Regions from separate parts of the Aquaspirillum sp. LM1 genome, predicted to be linked through region 3. Evidence: predicted binding sites of a transcription regulator. Region 3 holds the regulator's gene; each other region holds the start of a gene.

The links. Region 3 encodes FNR, which switches genes on or off when oxygen is low (the NO sensors DNR and NnrR bind a similar motif). Its sites were predicted from a motif close to TTGATNNNNATCAA; they were not measured.
Positions count from the first base shown of each region.
Region 1: a site for FNR is predicted at 2,602-2,615, ahead of BXU06_RS11075 (nitrite reductase). Genes of this name have one in related genera too.
Region 2: a site for FNR is predicted at 2,102-2,115, ahead of BXU06_RS11610 (nitronate monooxygenase family protein). Genes of this name have one in related genera too.

Region 1 covers NZ_CP019509.1:2,585,414-2,590,717, forward strand. Annotated here, with positions in the region: gene BXU06_RS11065 (nitric oxide reductase activation protein NorD) at 1-1,164, shown strand, start outside; gene BXU06_RS11070 (hypothetical protein) at 1,408-2,286, opposite strand; gene BXU06_RS11075 (nitrite reductase) at 2,686-4,410, shown strand; gene BXU06_RS11080 (c-type cytochrome) at 4,458-4,763, shown strand; gene BXU06_RS11085 (cytochrome c) at 4,760-5,077, shown strand; gene BXU06_RS11090 (cytochrome D1 domain-containing protein) at 5,074-5,304, shown strand, end outside.
Region 2 covers NZ_CP019509.1:2,703,261-2,708,564, reverse strand. Annotated here, with positions in the region: gene BXU06_RS11615 (hypothetical protein) at 1-1,884, shown strand, start outside; gene BXU06_RS11610 (nitronate monooxygenase family protein) at 2,175-3,347, shown strand; gene BXU06_RS11605 (aldehyde dehydrogenase family protein) at 3,474-4,826, shown strand; gene BXU06_RS11600 (esterase-like activity of phytase family protein) at 5,141-5,304, shown strand, end outside.
Region 3 covers NZ_CP019509.1:1,393,487-1,398,790, reverse strand. Annotated here, with positions in the region: gene BXU06_RS06020 (propionate--CoA ligase) at 1-240, shown strand, start outside; gene BXU06_RS06015 (alpha/beta hydrolase) at 364-1,245, opposite strand; gene hemN (oxygen-independent coproporphyrinogen III oxidase) at 1,253-2,665, opposite strand; gene fnr (fumarate/nitrate reduction transcriptional regulator Fnr) at 2,762-3,523, shown strand; gene BXU06_RS06000 (NAD(P)/FAD-dependent oxidoreductase) at 3,672-4,655, shown strand; gene BXU06_RS05995 (HigA family addiction module antitoxin) at 4,797-5,123, opposite strand; gene cybH (Ni/Fe-hydrogenase, b-type cytochrome subunit) at 5,133-5,304, opposite strand, start outside.

The sequences.
Region 1 (5,304 bases), 1.2 Mb from region 3:
AGCCGCGATGGCAAAAAACGCCGACGCTACCGCGCCCGGCAAGACACCCCGGACGAGCGGCAAAACGGCATGCTGCTGGTGTTCCGCGCCGAAAGCATTTTTACCTGGGACGAGTATGTGCGGGTCAATCGCCATACCGACGATGATGACATGGACGACAACGGCGCCGCCGCCGAGGACATGAATACCCTGACCGTCAGCCGCGACAGCCGCCGCCGCGCCAGCCGGCTGAAATTCGACCTCGACCTGCCCGCCGCCGCCTACGACGACATCCCGCTGGGCAGCGGCATCCTGTTGCCAGAATGGGACTACAAGCGCCAGCGCCTGGTGGCCGACCATGCCCGCATCCAGCCCATGCTGCCGCGCGACGCCAGCCCGGCGGCGCTGCCCGAACGGCTGTTGCCAATGGCCAGACGCCTGCGTCGCCAGTTTCAGGCGCTGTCGCCCGAACGCACGCGCAAAAGCGGCGAAACCAGCGGCCCGGACATTGATCTGGACCGGCTGATCCGCTTTCTGGCCGAACGCCGCAGCGGTGTGGCGGTAGCCGAGCCGGCGCTGTACCAGGCCTGGCCGCCCGGCGGGCGCAGCATGGCCTGCCTGCTGCTGGCCGATGTGTCACTTTCTACCGAAAGCTGGCTGGGCGAGGCCGGGCCGGTGATTGGGGTGATCCGCGACAGCCTGCTGCTGTTTGCCGAAGCGCTGGCCGCCTGTGGCGATGCGTTTGGCCTGTACGGGTTTTCGTCCATCCGCCGTGACGAAGTGCGCTTTTTGCTGCTGAAAGACTTTGCCGAACGCTACGACGACACTAGCCGAGGGCGGATTCTGGCCCTGCGCCCCGGCTACTACACCCGGATGGGGGCAGCCATCCGCCAGTCCACCCGCATCCTGCTGGAACAAGCCGCCCAGCGCCGCCTGCTGCTGATTGTGTCGGACGGCAAACCCAACGATCTCGACCACTACGAAGGCCGCTACGGCGTGGAAGACACCCGCCAGGCGGTGCTGGAAGCCCGCCGCGCCGGGCTGATTCCGTTTTGCGTGACGGTGGACCGCGAAGCGGGTGAATACCTGCCCCACCTGTTTGGCCGGCGCGGCTATAGCGTGGTCCACGACGCCCGCCGCCTGCCGCAGGTGCTGACGAGGTTATATGCGGGGTTGACGGGGTGAAAAGGGGAAAGAAGCTGTACTGTGCTTGTGGCTTTGGACAAAGGCAAACGTCAGCCAAGCACAGGATATTCTAGAGAGCCGGCCAGTCGCACTGTTATACTCAACGCGCAGCCCTAGGCTTGTCCTCTCCCAGCCATCTTACTGGTGATGACACTAGGTTCGTTTTGGCCCTGTCTCGTGCAGGGCCGCCCTCATTCCTGACACACCCGCCTGTTGGCGGGTGTGTTGTTTTCTAGCCAGCGATTACAACAGTGCCGTCAAATACGGCAGCGCTTTTGCGCTGAGCACTCCGCCGACTGCGTTTTCCAGCACGGCCTTGATGCTTTGGGCTGTAGCCTTGATGATGGCCCACTTGGGTTTTGGCGAAGCAGCCTGCGCCTGCAAAGTCGCCAGATCTGCTTGCAACTCCTCGCGCGCCTCAGCCTCAATGTGTTCTTGCTGGATGGCTTCGCGCAGCACTTCAATCAAGGCCGATAGCGCTGCGGTGTCACCACCGGTCTGTGTTTGGGTTTGCTGTGAGCCATTCGACCCGATCTGGATTTGGGAGCCGCTCACGTCCCCAAAGTGGTAATGCTGTTCTTGCACGGTTTGCTTCTCCTGTGGAGTGAATGTCATGCCTTCGCCGAGGACGCCTTTGACCTCCAGATCAAGCGCCCATTCGAGCACTCGGGTTTTCACTTGCTCGAGGATGCCCTGCTGCTGTATGTCAGAGAGTACGCGTACAGGGTGCATACGGAAGCCATATTTCTCGTACGCCCGCTGCGTAAATCTCTCGTCAATGCTAGTGGGAACAGAGTAGATGGTGATTTTGTCCTGCGCACAACGCATCAGTTGTGACACTGAGTCTCTAACCGCAAAGTTAGAGAACAGCTCAATCATCTCTGGTGAAGTAGGAAACTGAATTAAGTTACCTTTCTCGTCCAGTCCCATAAACCTTGCTCGCACCCGCCGATACTCAGGCACATCATCCGATTTGTACCCCTTCAGCTCACTGCTAATCCAATCGGTCAGCTCAGACACGCCCAGACGTTGCGCAACAACCAATGCCCGGCGCAACACATCACTGGGCAACGTTGACGACTCCATCGCTGCATTCACTAATTCAGGGACAAGGGCAGGCATTTTTCCTCTACGCTCCGTGCGGTCAGTCATATTGCCAGCACATGATTATCCGTCATTCTGGCGGCAGCCGCCGCGTTTTAGGGATACGCTGAAAAAATCGTCATTCCCGCGAAGGCGGGAATCCAGGGTGTTGATTTTGCTGGGTTTTGCTTTTGGCAAACACGATTTTTCTGAATAAATCAGCGCGTCCTTAGCGCTCATCTTCCTGATTTATTGGCGCACAGCAAAAAAACCGCCCAAATGCCCCCGTCACCGGACACTTTCCGCCACTCTCCCCCACAAAGTTCCCCACCCCGCCCGCCGGCCTGAAAACCATTGATTCGGATCAATGATGGCGGTTTGCCGGCCAGAGGATGATGTCCGCATTCCTTCTTTCGTAGCGTGGTGGAGCAGACAACAATGAGACACACCCTGAACCCCTTGGTCCGCAGTCTGGCATGGGCGATGCCATTGATGGCGGCGGCGTCGCTGGCGGTGGCGGCGGATGGCAAATCGGTGAGCCAGGCGGACATGGCTTATCAGGCAGGCGGCTCGCCGCTGGCCAAAGAAGCCATGCACCAGAACATCAATCCGAAAGCGCCGCCGATGACGGCGGTCGAGTTCGAGCGCGCCAAGCAAATCTACTTTGAGCGCTGCGCCGGCTGTCACGGCGTGCTGCGCAAGGGGGCCACCGGCAAGGCGCTGACCCCAGACATCACCCTGGGCAAGGGCACCGATTACCTGAAGGTGTTCATCGCCTACGGCAGCCCGGCTGGCATGCCCAACTGGCAGACGTCCGGCGAGATGAGTGAGCAGGATGTAGACTTGATGGCGCGCTACATCCAGCAAGAACCGCCTACTCCGCCGGAATTCTCGCTGGCCGATATCGAGAAATCGCGCAAAGTGTATGTGCCGGTGGACAAACGTCCGACCAAAAAGATGAACAACTACAACCTGGACAATCTGTTCTCGGTCACCCTGCGCGACAGCGGCGAAGTGGCGCTGATTGACGGCGACAGCAAGCAGATCATCAATATTGTCAAAACCGGCTACGCCGTGCATATCTCGCGGCTGTCCAAATCCGGGCGCTATCTGTACGTGATTGGCCGCGATGCGCGGCTGAACCTGATTGACCTGTGGCTGCCCACGCCGGACAACGTGGCTGAGGTCAAGGTGGGGCTGGAAGCGCGCTCGGTGGAAACCTCCAAGTACAAGGGCTTTGAAGACAAGATCGCCGTGGCCGGCACCTACTGGCCGCCGCAGTTTGTCATCATGGACGGCGACACGCTCAAGCCACGCAAAGTGGTGTCCACCCGAGGCATGACGGTGGATAACGAATACCACCCGGAACCACGCGTGGCCTCGATTGTGGCCAGCCATTACCGCCCGGAGTTTGTGATCAATGCCAAGGAAACCGGCAAGATCATGATGGTGGATTATTCCGACCTGAACAACCTGAAAACCACCACCATTGATTCGGCCAAGTTCCTGCACGATGGCGGCTTTGACAGCACCGGGCGTTACTTCCTGGTGGCGGCCAATGCCTCCAACAAGATCGCCGTGGTGGACACCAAGGAAGACAAACTGGCCGCGCTGGTGGACGTGGGCAAGACCCCGCACCCAGGGCGTGGCGCTAACTTTGTCCACCCAAAATACGGCCCGGTATGGGCCACCAGCCATCTGGGGGCCGAAGACATCACCCTGATCGGCACCGACCCGGTGAAACACAAGCAGCAGGCATGGAAGGCAGTGGAAGTGCTCAAGGGCCAGGGCGGCGGTTCGCTGTTTATCAAAACCCACCCGAAATCGAAAAACCTGTGGGTGGACACTCCGCTGAACCCGGACGCCAAGATGAGCCAGAGCGTGGCGGTGTTTGACATCAATAACCTGAACAAGCCGCCGCAGATTGTCGATGTGGCCGCCTGCGCCCAGCTGGGCGACGGTGCCAAGCGCGTGGTGCAGCCGGAATACAACAAGGCCGGCACTGAAGTGTGGTTCTCGGTGTGGAGCGCCAAGGACAAGGAATCGGCCATTGTGGTGGTGGACGACAAAACCCGTCAGTGCAAGCAGGTAATCAAGGACAAGCGCCTGATTACTCCCACCGGCAAGTTCAACGTGTTCAACACCCAGCACGACGTGTATTGACCTGACTGCGCCGCCCTGGCGGGCGGCGCGCCTGACTGGAGAGTGTCATGCGTATTTTTTCCCTGTCCTTGCTGGCCGCCCTGGCCAGCGCCGCCAGCCTGCCGGCGCTGGCTTCGGCTGATCTGGCCAAGCAGCACAACTGCCTGTCCTGTCACAGCGTGGACAAAAAAGTGGTCGGCCCCTCGTATAAAGACATCGCCGCCAAGTACAAAGGCCAATCGGTCGAAGCCGCATTGATCGACAAAATCAAGCACGGCAGCAAGGGCGTGTACGGCCCCATCCCGATGCCGGCCAACGCCAATGTGCCGGACGCCGACGTCAAGACCTTGGTGAAATGGATTCTGGCGCAATGAACTGGCGCGCGCTGGCCGTGCTGGGCCTAGCCCTGGCCAGCGCCGCCCACGCCGCCGAGCTGGCCCCGGCGCGCGCGGCGGCGCTTACCCACATGCTGCATCAGGAATGCGGTGCCTGCCACGGCCTGCGCCTGACCGGCGGGCTGGGCAGCCCGCTGACCGCCAGCGCGCTGGCCGACAAACCCGCCAACAGCCTGGTGGCCACCATTCTGGACGGTCGCCCCGGCAGCGCCATGCCGCCGTGGCGACCGTTTGTCAGCGCCGACGAAGCGCGCTGGCTGGTTGAACAACTGCAACAAGGACGCCTGCCATGATCGCCCGACTGCTTTCCATCCTGAGCGCCGCGCTCTGCCTGTGGCTGGTCGCCTGCACCAGCGCGCCGCTACGCGGCACCGGCGATCTGGGCGTGGTGATCGAACGCGCACGCGGCAGCGTGCAGATTGTCGAGCAACGCGCCATGCGCAGCCTGGGCCGAGTGGACGGCCTGGGCGATTTATCGCACGCCTCGGTAGTGTTCTCGCGCGATGGCCGCTACGCCTAT
Region 2 (5,304 bases), 1.3 Mb from region 3:
CTGGCGCAGCACGCCCCGGAACTCAAGCCCGTGTTCGACCACGCCCGCGAACGGCGGTTGTGGATTGTGGTCGGCTATAGCGGCGAAGCCGACCCTCTGCTGGCGCTGATTCAAGCCGAACGCCATGAGTGTGGGCTGTACTGGATCAGCACCCAGCCCGCGCCCAAACCGCATCTGGCTGAACTGTTTACACCAGAACGCTACGCCTTTCATGTGCATCACCCCGAAGGTGCTGACCACTTTTTCATGAAGCTGGCGCTGGAAATGGACGCCTGGCCGCCGACGCTGCTTGACCAGCCATTTGCCCATCTGCGCGAGCAACTGGCCCCGATTGCCGAGTTTATTCAAGACGGCAAGCAAAATAACACACCCTACTATCGCGACGAGCCAAACGGCATCGATTGGCTCAAGCAAACCCGCCGCCAGCTGGATCGGGCTGAAGCATTGCTCAAAGCGGATACCGCTGAGCAAAGTTCACCCGCACATCCCAGCCAAGACCTGGATGCTTACCTGACCAGTGGGGTAAGCGCGCTACAACACTCCGCTGATCCAGACGTGCAAAGCTGGGCATGGGTGGAAAAAGGCGATGCGCTGGCTGATGAAGCGCAGTCTTTGGCCGAGAAGAGCGATCTATCTGCCGCGCAGGCGCGATGGAAACAAGCGGGCGAGTGCTATACCCAAGCGCTGGAGGTCAAGAAAGACAAGCATGAGGCGGCCTACAACTGGGGTGTGACGCTGGATGATGAAGCCCACGCCCTGATGGCCAGCGATCTGCCGGCGGCGCGGGCCTTGTGGCGGCAAGCGGGTGAACGCTACGCCCAAGCGCTGAAGATCAAGCCGGACAAGCATGAGGCGGCCAACAACTGGGGCCTGGCACTGGCGCAGGAAGCCCAAGCGCTGGTGGCCAGCGATCTGCCGGCGGCGCGGGCCTTGTGGCGGCAAGCGGGAGAGCGCTATGCCCAGGCGCTGGCGATCAAGCCGGACTATCATGATGCGGCCAACAACTGGGGCATTGCGCTGCATCATGAAGCCCAAGCACTGGCGGCCAGCGATCTGCCGGCGGCGCGGGCCTTTTGGCAGCAAGCGGGCGAGCGTTACGCCCAGGCGCTGGCGATCAAGCCGGACATGTATGATGCGGCCAACAACTGGGGCTGGGTACTGGCACAGGAAGCCCAAGCGCTGGCGGCCAGCGATCTGCCGGCGGCGCAGGCCTTGTGGCGGCAAACGGGTGAACGCTACGCCCAGGCGCTGGCGATCAAGCCGGACTATCATGATGCGGCCAACAACTGGGGCGCTGCACTGGCACAGGAAGCCCAAGCGCTGGCGGCCAGCGATCTGCCGGCGGCGCAGGCCTTGTGGCGGCAAACGGGTGAACGCTACGCCCAGGCGCTGGCGATCAAGCCGGACTATCATGATGCGGCCAACAACTGGGGCATTGCGCTGCATCATGAAGCCCAAGCACTGGCGGCCAGCGATCTGCCGGCAGCGCGGGCTTTTTGGCAGCAAGCGGGCGAGCGCTACGCCCAGGCGCTGGCGATCAAGCCGGACATGCATGAGGCGGCCTACAACTGGAGCGTTGCGCTGTTGCACGAACATCACGCCATCCATCACGAGCACCCAGACGAGGCGGTCGCATTGCTGCGCCAGGCGAAAACGCTGTTGCAGCAAGCCGAGTCCCAGTATCCCGGCAAAGCCGCCTACAATCTGGCCTGTGTCGCCGCATGCCAGCACCACCCCGCCGACGCCATCCGCTGGCTGCGCACTTGCCAGGCACACGGCACTTTGCCGACTGAAGACCATCTACGCACTGACGCCGCTCTCGACCCTATCCGCGACACCCCGGAGTTCACCACCTGGTGGGCAGAATCTTTCGCGGCCATGTAACGCAGATAGCGGCAAACGATGCCACGACGCATCCGCTGCCGGCATTGGCCTGGTCTGGCACCACGCTGGCACTGGGGGCAAGGGTTTCCGCCTGAGTTGGGGGCTGCTACGTTGAGCCTGGTTTTCTGCCAATACGTCCCCTTCTGGCTTGGCCAATCTCAAACAATCGATCAATTGAGACTTCTCACCCCGGTCACCTTATAATCTGTCCGCTGTGTTGATACACGTCAACGCACCTCCCGGCCACGACGGCCACACTTGCGACTTCCTTTTTGAGCCAGATTGCCACCATGACCGAGCACGCTTTTCCTCCCCTGATTATCAAAGGCCACACCCTGCAGCCCATCGTGCAAGGGGGGATGGGCGTTGGCGTGTCGGCGCATCGTCTGGCTGGCACGGTGGCGCGGCTGGGCGGGGTGGGGACGATTGCCAGTGTCGATTTGCGCCATCTGCACGCTGATCTGGTGGAAGAGTCGGCCAAGTTTACCCAGCAGGCCGATTACGACCGGCTGAACCTGATTGCGCTGGACCGCGAAGTCAAGCTGGCGCTGGCGCTGGCCGAGGGTCACGGCATGGTGTCGGTGAATGTGATGAAGGCGGTGGATTCCCACGCCGCTTACGTGCGCCAGGCGTGCGAATCTGGCGCGCAGGCCATTACCATGGGTGCTGGCCTGCCGCTGGATTTGCCGGAAATGGTGCAGGGCTACCCGGATGTGGCGCTGCTGCCCATTTTGTCCGAAGCGCGCGGCATCAGCATTGTGATCAAGCGCTGGATGAAGAAAAACCGCCTGCCCGACGCCATTGTGATCGAGCATCCCAAGTACGCGGGTGGCCATCTGGGCGCGGCAAAAAAAGAAGACATCGACCACGAGCGTTTCGAGTTCAGCCGGGTGCTGGAAGAAACCTTCGAGCTGTTCAAAACCCTGGGGCTGGAACGGGAAAAGATTCCGCTGATCGTGGCCGGCGGGGTGAACAGCTATGAAAAGGTGAAAACCTATCTGGGCTGGGGCGCGGCGGCGGTGCAGGTGGGTACGGCGTTTGCCGTGACCGAAGAAGGCGACGCCCACCCCAACTTCAAAAAGGTGCTGGCTGACGCCAAGCCGGAAGACATTGTCGAATTTATGAGCGTGGCCGGCCTGCCGGCACGCGGGGTGATGACGCCGTTCCTGAAAAGCTACCTCAAGCGTGAAACCATTTTGCAGGCCAACGCCAAAGCCGACCCCAAGCGCTGTACCCAGGGGCTGGATTGCCTGAGTGTGTGCGGGCTGCGCGATGGCTTGTCCAAGGTGGGGCAGTTTTGCATTGACTTGAAGCTGTCGTCGGCGTTTCGCGGCGAAGTGGGCAAGGGGCTGTTTTTCCGGGGCTCGGAAACCCTGCCGTTTGGCCCGGCCATTCGCAGCGTGAAAGAATTGATGGATTACCTGCTGACCGGGGTGAAGCCGGCCAATCTGGCCAGCGCCTGACCTGAACCACGGGGCCGCCGTGATGCTGGCTGGCCCCCACTCCTCCACAAGCGTCTGGCCGTGGGCAGTTGTTTAATTTATTAAACATGGCTGCACGCCCAGCCGCTTTGCTTTATGCTCCTTCCCATGACCTTTGTAAGCTGCAACCCGGCCACTGGTGCCGTGTTTTTTACCCGCCCGGCCTGGACGCCGGCGCAACTTGACCACCATCTCGACGCCCTGCGTGCCGCCCAGCTGCACTGGCGGCGTCAGTCGGTGGCGGTGCGCTGTGCCACGCTGCTGGCGTTGAGCCAGCAGCTGCTGGCCCACCGCGACGAGCTGGCCAGGCTGATTTCCAGCGAGGTGGGCAAGCTGATTGGCGAGTGCCAGGCCGAGGTGGAAAAATCCGCCAAGCTGTGCCACTACTATGCCGAGCTGGCCCCGCAACTGCTGGCCGCGCAGGAAATCCCCACCCTGGCCAGCCGCTCTGGTGTCAGCTTCGAGCCGCTGGGGCTGGTGCTGGCGGTGATGCCGTGGAACTACCCGGTGTGGCAGGTGCTGCGGTTTGCCGTACCGGCGCTGGCGGCGGGCAATGGCTGTCTGGTCAAGCCGGCTCCCTCGGTGCCGCAAACCAGCCAGCGCCTGCTGGAGCTGGTGCGCGAAGCGGGCATCGACGCGCTGGACATGGCCTGGATCGACACCCCGCTGGTGGAGCACGCCATTATCCGCTGCGACGCCGTGGCGTTTACCGGCTCCACCCGCACCGGCAGCCGGATGGCCGAGCTGGCCGGGCGGCATATCAAGAAAAGCGTGCTGGAGCTGGGCGGCAGCAATCCGTGCATTGTGCTGGCCGATGCCGATATTGCCCTGGCCGCCGAAGAAGCCGCCCATTCGCGTTTTCGCGATGCTGGCCAGTCGTGCAACGCCGCCAAGCGGATGATTGTGGTGCCGGATATTGCCGAGGCGTTCCTGCAGGCGTTTCTGGCCGCCGCCCGCCGCCAGCAACCCGGCAACCCGCTGGACCCCGACACCACCCTGGCCCCGCTGGCCCGCGCCGATCTGCGCACCGCGCTGCACGAACAGGTGTGCGACGCCGTGGCGCACGGTGCGCGTTGCCTGCTGGGCGGCGAACTGCCAGACGGGCCGGGGTTTTTCTACCCGGCCACCGTGCTGGACCAGGTGACCCCGGCATGCCGGGTGTGGCGCGAAGAAACCTTTGGCCCGGTGGCCACCGTGCTGCGCGCCCAATCCGACGCCGACGCCATCCGCCTGGCCAACGATACCCCGTTTGGCCTGGGGGCCAGCCTGTACAGCGCCGACCTCGACCGCGCCCAGGCACTGGCCGCCGAGCTGGAAGTGGGCAGTGTGTTCATCAACCGCCATACCAGCTCGGATTTGCGCCTGCCGTTTGGCGGAGTGAAGGCGTCGGGCTATGGCCGCGAGTTGTCCGAGTTTGGCTTGTATGAGTTCGTCAACGTTAAAACCTACTGGCAGCGCTGAAGAGACACTGAAAAAATCGTTATTCCCGCGAAGGCAGGAATCCAGAGGGTTGATTTTGCTGGGTTTTGCTTTTGGCAGAAACGATTTTTCTGAATAAATCCGCGTTTTCCTAAGCATACGCTGAAAAAATCGTCATTCCCGCGAAGGCGGGAATCCAGGGGGTTGATTTTGCTGGGTTTTGCTTTTGGCAAAAACGATTTTTCTGAATAAATCCGCCCGTCCCCAAGCGCTCGCCCACGGGCGCTGTCATCTTCTGGTGACTTCTTCGCGCTACACTGCCGGGTATTCCCTCCGCTGTTCCAGGACTCCAAACCATGCGCCTGACCCCTGTTCTTGCCTCCCTGTTTGCCCTCTGCGCCCCGGTGTGGGCCGGCCTGCCCGCTGCTCAGCCCGGCGACGCCGCGCTAAGCCGGATTGACCGTCATGTGGTGACCGTGCCGCCTCAGGCGTTTGTGGCGCTGGGCAAGGTATGCGCCGG
Region 3 (5,304 bases):
ACCAGCGAACAGCGCGACTCGCTGGCGCGCGAAGTGATTGCCACAGTGAGCAAGGAGCTGGGGGCCATTGCCAACCCGTCGCAGGTGCATTTTGTCACCCAGCTGCCAAAAACCCGCTCGGGCAAGGTGCTGCGCCGCTCGATTCAGGCGATTGCCGAAGGCCGCGATCCGGGCGATCTGACCACGCTGGACGATCCGTCCGGGCTGGAGCAGGTCAAGCAGGCCATCAATCCGGACTGAGCGTGCCACGCGCCACGTCGGTACGGCGTGGTGCATCCCGCTATTCAGAGGGGCGCTGGCCGGATGGCCAGATGACAACGGAGAAACCCGCCTGGGTTTCTCCGTTTTTTATTGTCAAAGCATTCAGTCGCTGTGCTGCTGGATAAAGCGCTGAATCTGCACCACGCAATCCTCCAGATTATCCGGGCGCTCGTGGTCGCCGGGCAGGCAGCATAACGCCACGCCAGCATGACTGGCGGCGGCGTGCAGGCGGTGGGCGTCGCTGACCGGGACGGTGCTGTCGTTCAGACCATGAATCAGCAGCACCGGGCAGCGCAGGTGTGGCAGGTGCGCCAGCGGGGCGATGGCATCAAAGCGGTGGCCGATGATCTGCTGAATCTGCGCCAGCAGCCAGTGGCCCAGCGGCCAGTAGGGAATATGCCTGGCCGTCAGCCAGCGCCGCATCAGTTCGCCGGGATGGGCAAACGCCGACAGGCTGATGACGCCGGCCACGCCCGGACGGCGGCGGGCCACCCACAGGCAGGCGGCAGCGCCCACCGAATGGCCGAGCAGCCAGCGCGGGGCGGCATTGGCCCCCTGCTGACCCGCCAGCCAGTCCAGCGCGGCGTCGAGGTCTTCGGCAAAGCGTGGTAGCGCGCTGTAGCTGTCGTCGTCGCTATGGCCGTGGCAGCGGGCATCGTAGGCCAGAATGCCGTAGCCGGTGGCGTGCAGTGGGGCAATCAGCGGCAGCATCAGCGCGGCGCTGCTGCCCCAGCCATGCGCCACAATCAGGATGGGTGTGGTGGGGGTGGAGGGCGGGCTGTACCAGCCGGCCAGCTGACGCGCACCCACCGTGGCAATCCGGCACGGTTGCAACACGCGCTGCACGGCGGGCAGGGCGTAGGGCCGCTGCACCCGCTCCGGGGTCAGGCTGCGGCGCAGGCGGCTTAGCAGCCAGGCTTTGCCGGCCCGCCCGGCAGCCAGCAGCGCCGCCAGGCCAAGCAGCGGCCAGAACCAGTGCGGCATCAGGGGGTCAAATCACGCGGGAATAGCGCGCCTGAGCCTGTTTTTCGCGCAGATGGCGGTCAAACACCATGGCGATGGTGCGGATCAGAAAACGCCCCCTGGGGGTGACGGTAATCCATTCCTTGTCGATGGTGAGCATGCCGTGGCGTTCGTATTCGGCCAGTTGTTCCAGTTCCGGGGCAAAGTAGCCGGCAAAGTCGATGGCGTGAACTTCTTCAACGGCTTCTTTGGACAGGGCAAACTGGCACATCAGCCGCTGGATGATGTTGCGGCGCAAAATATCGTCTTCGGTCAGCACCATGCCGCGCAGGGTGGGCAGCAGGTTGGCATCCAGCGCGCCGTAGTATTCGTCCAGCGTGCGCACGTTCTGGCTGTAGGTGGGGCCAAGCTTGCCGATGGCGGAAACGCCGATGCCAAGCAGGTCGTGGTCGGCGTGGGTGGAGTAACCCTGGAAATTCCGTTGCAGCCGGCCTTGCTTAAGTGCCACCGACAGGTCATCATCCGGTTTGGCAAAGTGGTCCATGCCAATGAACACATAACCGGCATCGGTCAGCCGGGTGACCACGGCCTGCAAAATGTCCAGCTTGACTTCGGCGCTGGGTAGTTCGGCCTCGTTGATGCGTCGTTGCGGCATGAACATATGCGGCAGGTGGGCGTAGTTGTAGATGGCCAGCCGGTCGGGGTCCATGGCCAGCACCCGTTCGACGGTGCGCATCACGCTGTCGACGGTTTGCAGCGGCAGGCCATAGATCAGGTCGATGCTGACCGATTTAAAGCCGGCAGCGCGGGCGGTGTCGATCACCAGCCGGGTTTCTGCCTCGCTCTGGATGCGGTTGACTGCCGCCTGCACGGCGGGGTCGAAATCCTGCACGCCCACCGACATGCGGTTGAAGCCCAGGCTGGCCAGCAGGCGCACGGTGTCGGCGCTGACCTTGCGCGGGTCGATTTCGATGGAGAACTCGCCGCCGGTCTGCAAATGAAAGTGCTGACGAATCGCCGCCATCAGCCGGGTAAGCTGGGCGTCGTTCAAAAAAGTGGGCGTGCCGCCACCAAAATGCAACTGCGCCACCTCGCGCACGCCGTCACCTAACGCTTCTGCGTGCAAAGTCAGCTCTTTTTCGAGATAATCGAGGTAGATGTCTGCTTTTGAGCGGTCTTTGGTGATGACCTTGTTACAGGCGCAGTAGTAACACACGGTATTACAGAAAGGCAGATGCACATACAGGGACAACGGCCAGGCGCTTGCGCCAATTTGCCTCTGTTGTAGCCAATGCCGATAATCACGCTCGGTAAAACCGGTATGAAACCTGTCTGCCGTCGGGTACGACGTGTAGCGCGGGCCATAGCCGTCGAGTTTTTCAATCAAGGCGCGGTCAAACTCACAACGAGTCGGCGCCAGCATAGCAGTTGTTGCAGTCATCAGAAAATTCCTTGGGCAGGTTGCAAACTTTGCAACAAACCTGTTAAGTATGGTTTGACATGCATCAAGCTCAGGTCACCGTTCATGCGAAATACCATGGTTGAACATACCAATATCCCGATTCACACCCTTAAGGTGTCCTGCTCGAATTGCAGTTTGCGCGAGCTTTGCCTGCCCATCGGCCTGAGCCGCGAAGAAATGTCGCAGCTGGATGCGGTGATCCGCCAGTCGCGCCGGCTCAAGCGCGGCGAATACCTGTTCCGTGCAGGAGAAGGCTTTAAGTCGGTATTTGCCGTGCGTACCGGCTTTTTCAAAACCTGTGTGGGCAGCCATGATGGCCGCGAACAGGTGACTGGCTTTCACATGTCTGGCGAGCTGCTGGGCCTGGACGGCATCTCGGCCAACGCCCACGGCTGCGACAGCATTGCGCTGGAAGACAGTGAAGTGTGCGAGCTGCCGTTTTCGCGGATGGAAAGCCTTGGCCGTGACATTCCCAGTTTACAACATCATTTTTTCCGTTTGATGAGCCGCGAAATTGTCCGCGATCAGTCGGTGATGTTGTTATTGGGCAACATGAAGGCCGAAGAGCGGCTGGCGGCGTTCCTGCTCAACCTGTCGCTGCGTTTTTCCACCCGGGGCTTTGCCGCCAATGATTTCATCCTGCGCATGAGCCGGGAAGAAATCGGCTCCTTCCTCGGGCTGAAACTGGAAACCGTCAGCCGCACGCTGTCGCGCTTTCAGGCCAATGGCTGGATCACTGTCGAGCACAAGCATATCCAGCTGATTCAGCCGGCAGCGCTCAAGGCGCTGATTTCTGGCTGCTCGGGCAGCCAGCAAAGCCACGCCCATGCCATGTAGCCTGCTGCGCTGACGCCATCGCTGGCTGGACACACTCACCCCCGCCTGGCGCGGGGGTTTTGTTCGGCTCCATTTGCCTGTTTGTCCTATACAAAAATACGCCGAACGCGCACAATGGCCCGCTCAAGCCATCTTCAGGAGCATGCGCATGTTGGCCTTTCATACCGACATTGCCGTGATTGGCGCAGGTCTGGCCGGGGTGACCTGCGCCCGCCAGCTGGCCGCCGCCGGCTATCAGGTGCAGCTGTTTGACAAAAGCAAGGGCATGGGTGGGCGCATGGCCACCCGGCGTGGCGAGCAGTTTGCCATCGACCACGGCGCGCAATATTTTACCGCCCGCCACCCCGACTTTATCGCCGAAGTGGCGCGCTGGCTGGTAGATGGCCGCTGCGCCGCCTGGACCGGCCAGGTGGTGCAGTGGCGTGCAGAGGGCCAGACACCCGCCTATCCGGAACAGCGTTATGTGCCGCAACCAGGCATGAGCAGCCTGTGCCGCAGCCTGGCCGATGGTCTGGACGTTGCGCTGGGGCAGCGGCTGGTGGCATTGCAGCGCCAGGAACAAGGCTGGCAGCTCAGCTTTGCCGACGACCAGCCCGCCTGGCTGGCCCGCCAGGTGCTGCTGGCTGTCCCGCCCGCGCAGGCTGCGGCCCTGCTTGGCCCAGCCCCGGAACTGCAGGCGCTGGCTGCCAGCGTGGCGATGGAGCCATGCTGGGCGGCCATGCTGGAACTGCCAGACCGCCTGCCGCTGCCAATTGACGCCGCCTGGGTGGAGCACGGCCCGATTCGCTGGCTGGCGCGCAATACCAGCAAGCCAGGACGCACGGGCCGTGAAGGCTGGGTGATTCACGCCACCCCGGCCTGGTCGCAGCAGCAACTGGACACCCGCGCCGAGCAGGTGGCCGCATTGCTGCACGCTGCATTTGCTGACCTGGTGGATGTCGAAGTGGAGGTCAGCCGCCGCAGCGCCCACCGCTGGCTGTATGGGCAGGCGGCCAATCCGCTGACACTGGGACAGGTCTACGCAGCGGATATTGGCCTGGGGCTGTGCGGTGACTGGTGCCTGGGTACACGGATTGAAGACGCCTGGCTAAGCGGTCGGGCGCTGGCGATGGCGGTGCAGGCGGCAGGGTAGCACTGGCATCGCCACGCCCGGCCAGCCGGCTACACGCCGCTACGCCGGGGGCCCGCATGGGCAATGGTTCGCACGGCAAAAAATTGCCCCAGCAGATGCCGGGGCAAGAGACACAAGACGTCTGCCTGCGCGAATACCGCACTAAGCCGCTTCCAGGCTGTTTTTATGCGGAGTCAGCTGGCGACGGGCCGTATACAAATCCCAATCCGCCTGCAAATGCAGCCAGAAGCCGGCGTCCACGCCAAAACACGCGGCCAGCCGCAAGGCGGTGTCCGGGGTGATGGCGCGACGGCCATGGATCATTTCGTTCAGCCGACGGCGCGACATGCCCAGCGCCTGCGCCGCCGCCAGCTGGCTCAGGCCCAGCGGGGCCAGGATGCGGGTGGCGAGAAAGCGCCCCGGATGCAAGGGGGCGCGGTTGCCGCCAAACGCGGGCCAGCGGGCGAGGGAGGGCAGGGGCGCGTTCATCGTGCGTCCTCAGTCCTTGAACATGCGGAAACCGCTGACCATGGTGGAAATCATGCTCTGCTTGGACATGATGTCCTCGCGGATGGCGGCGTACACATGCACCATCACAAACAGCACAATTCCCCACATGGCCAGCCGGTGCCAGTTGTGCACGTCCAGGCTGCTGCCAAACGCGCCAATC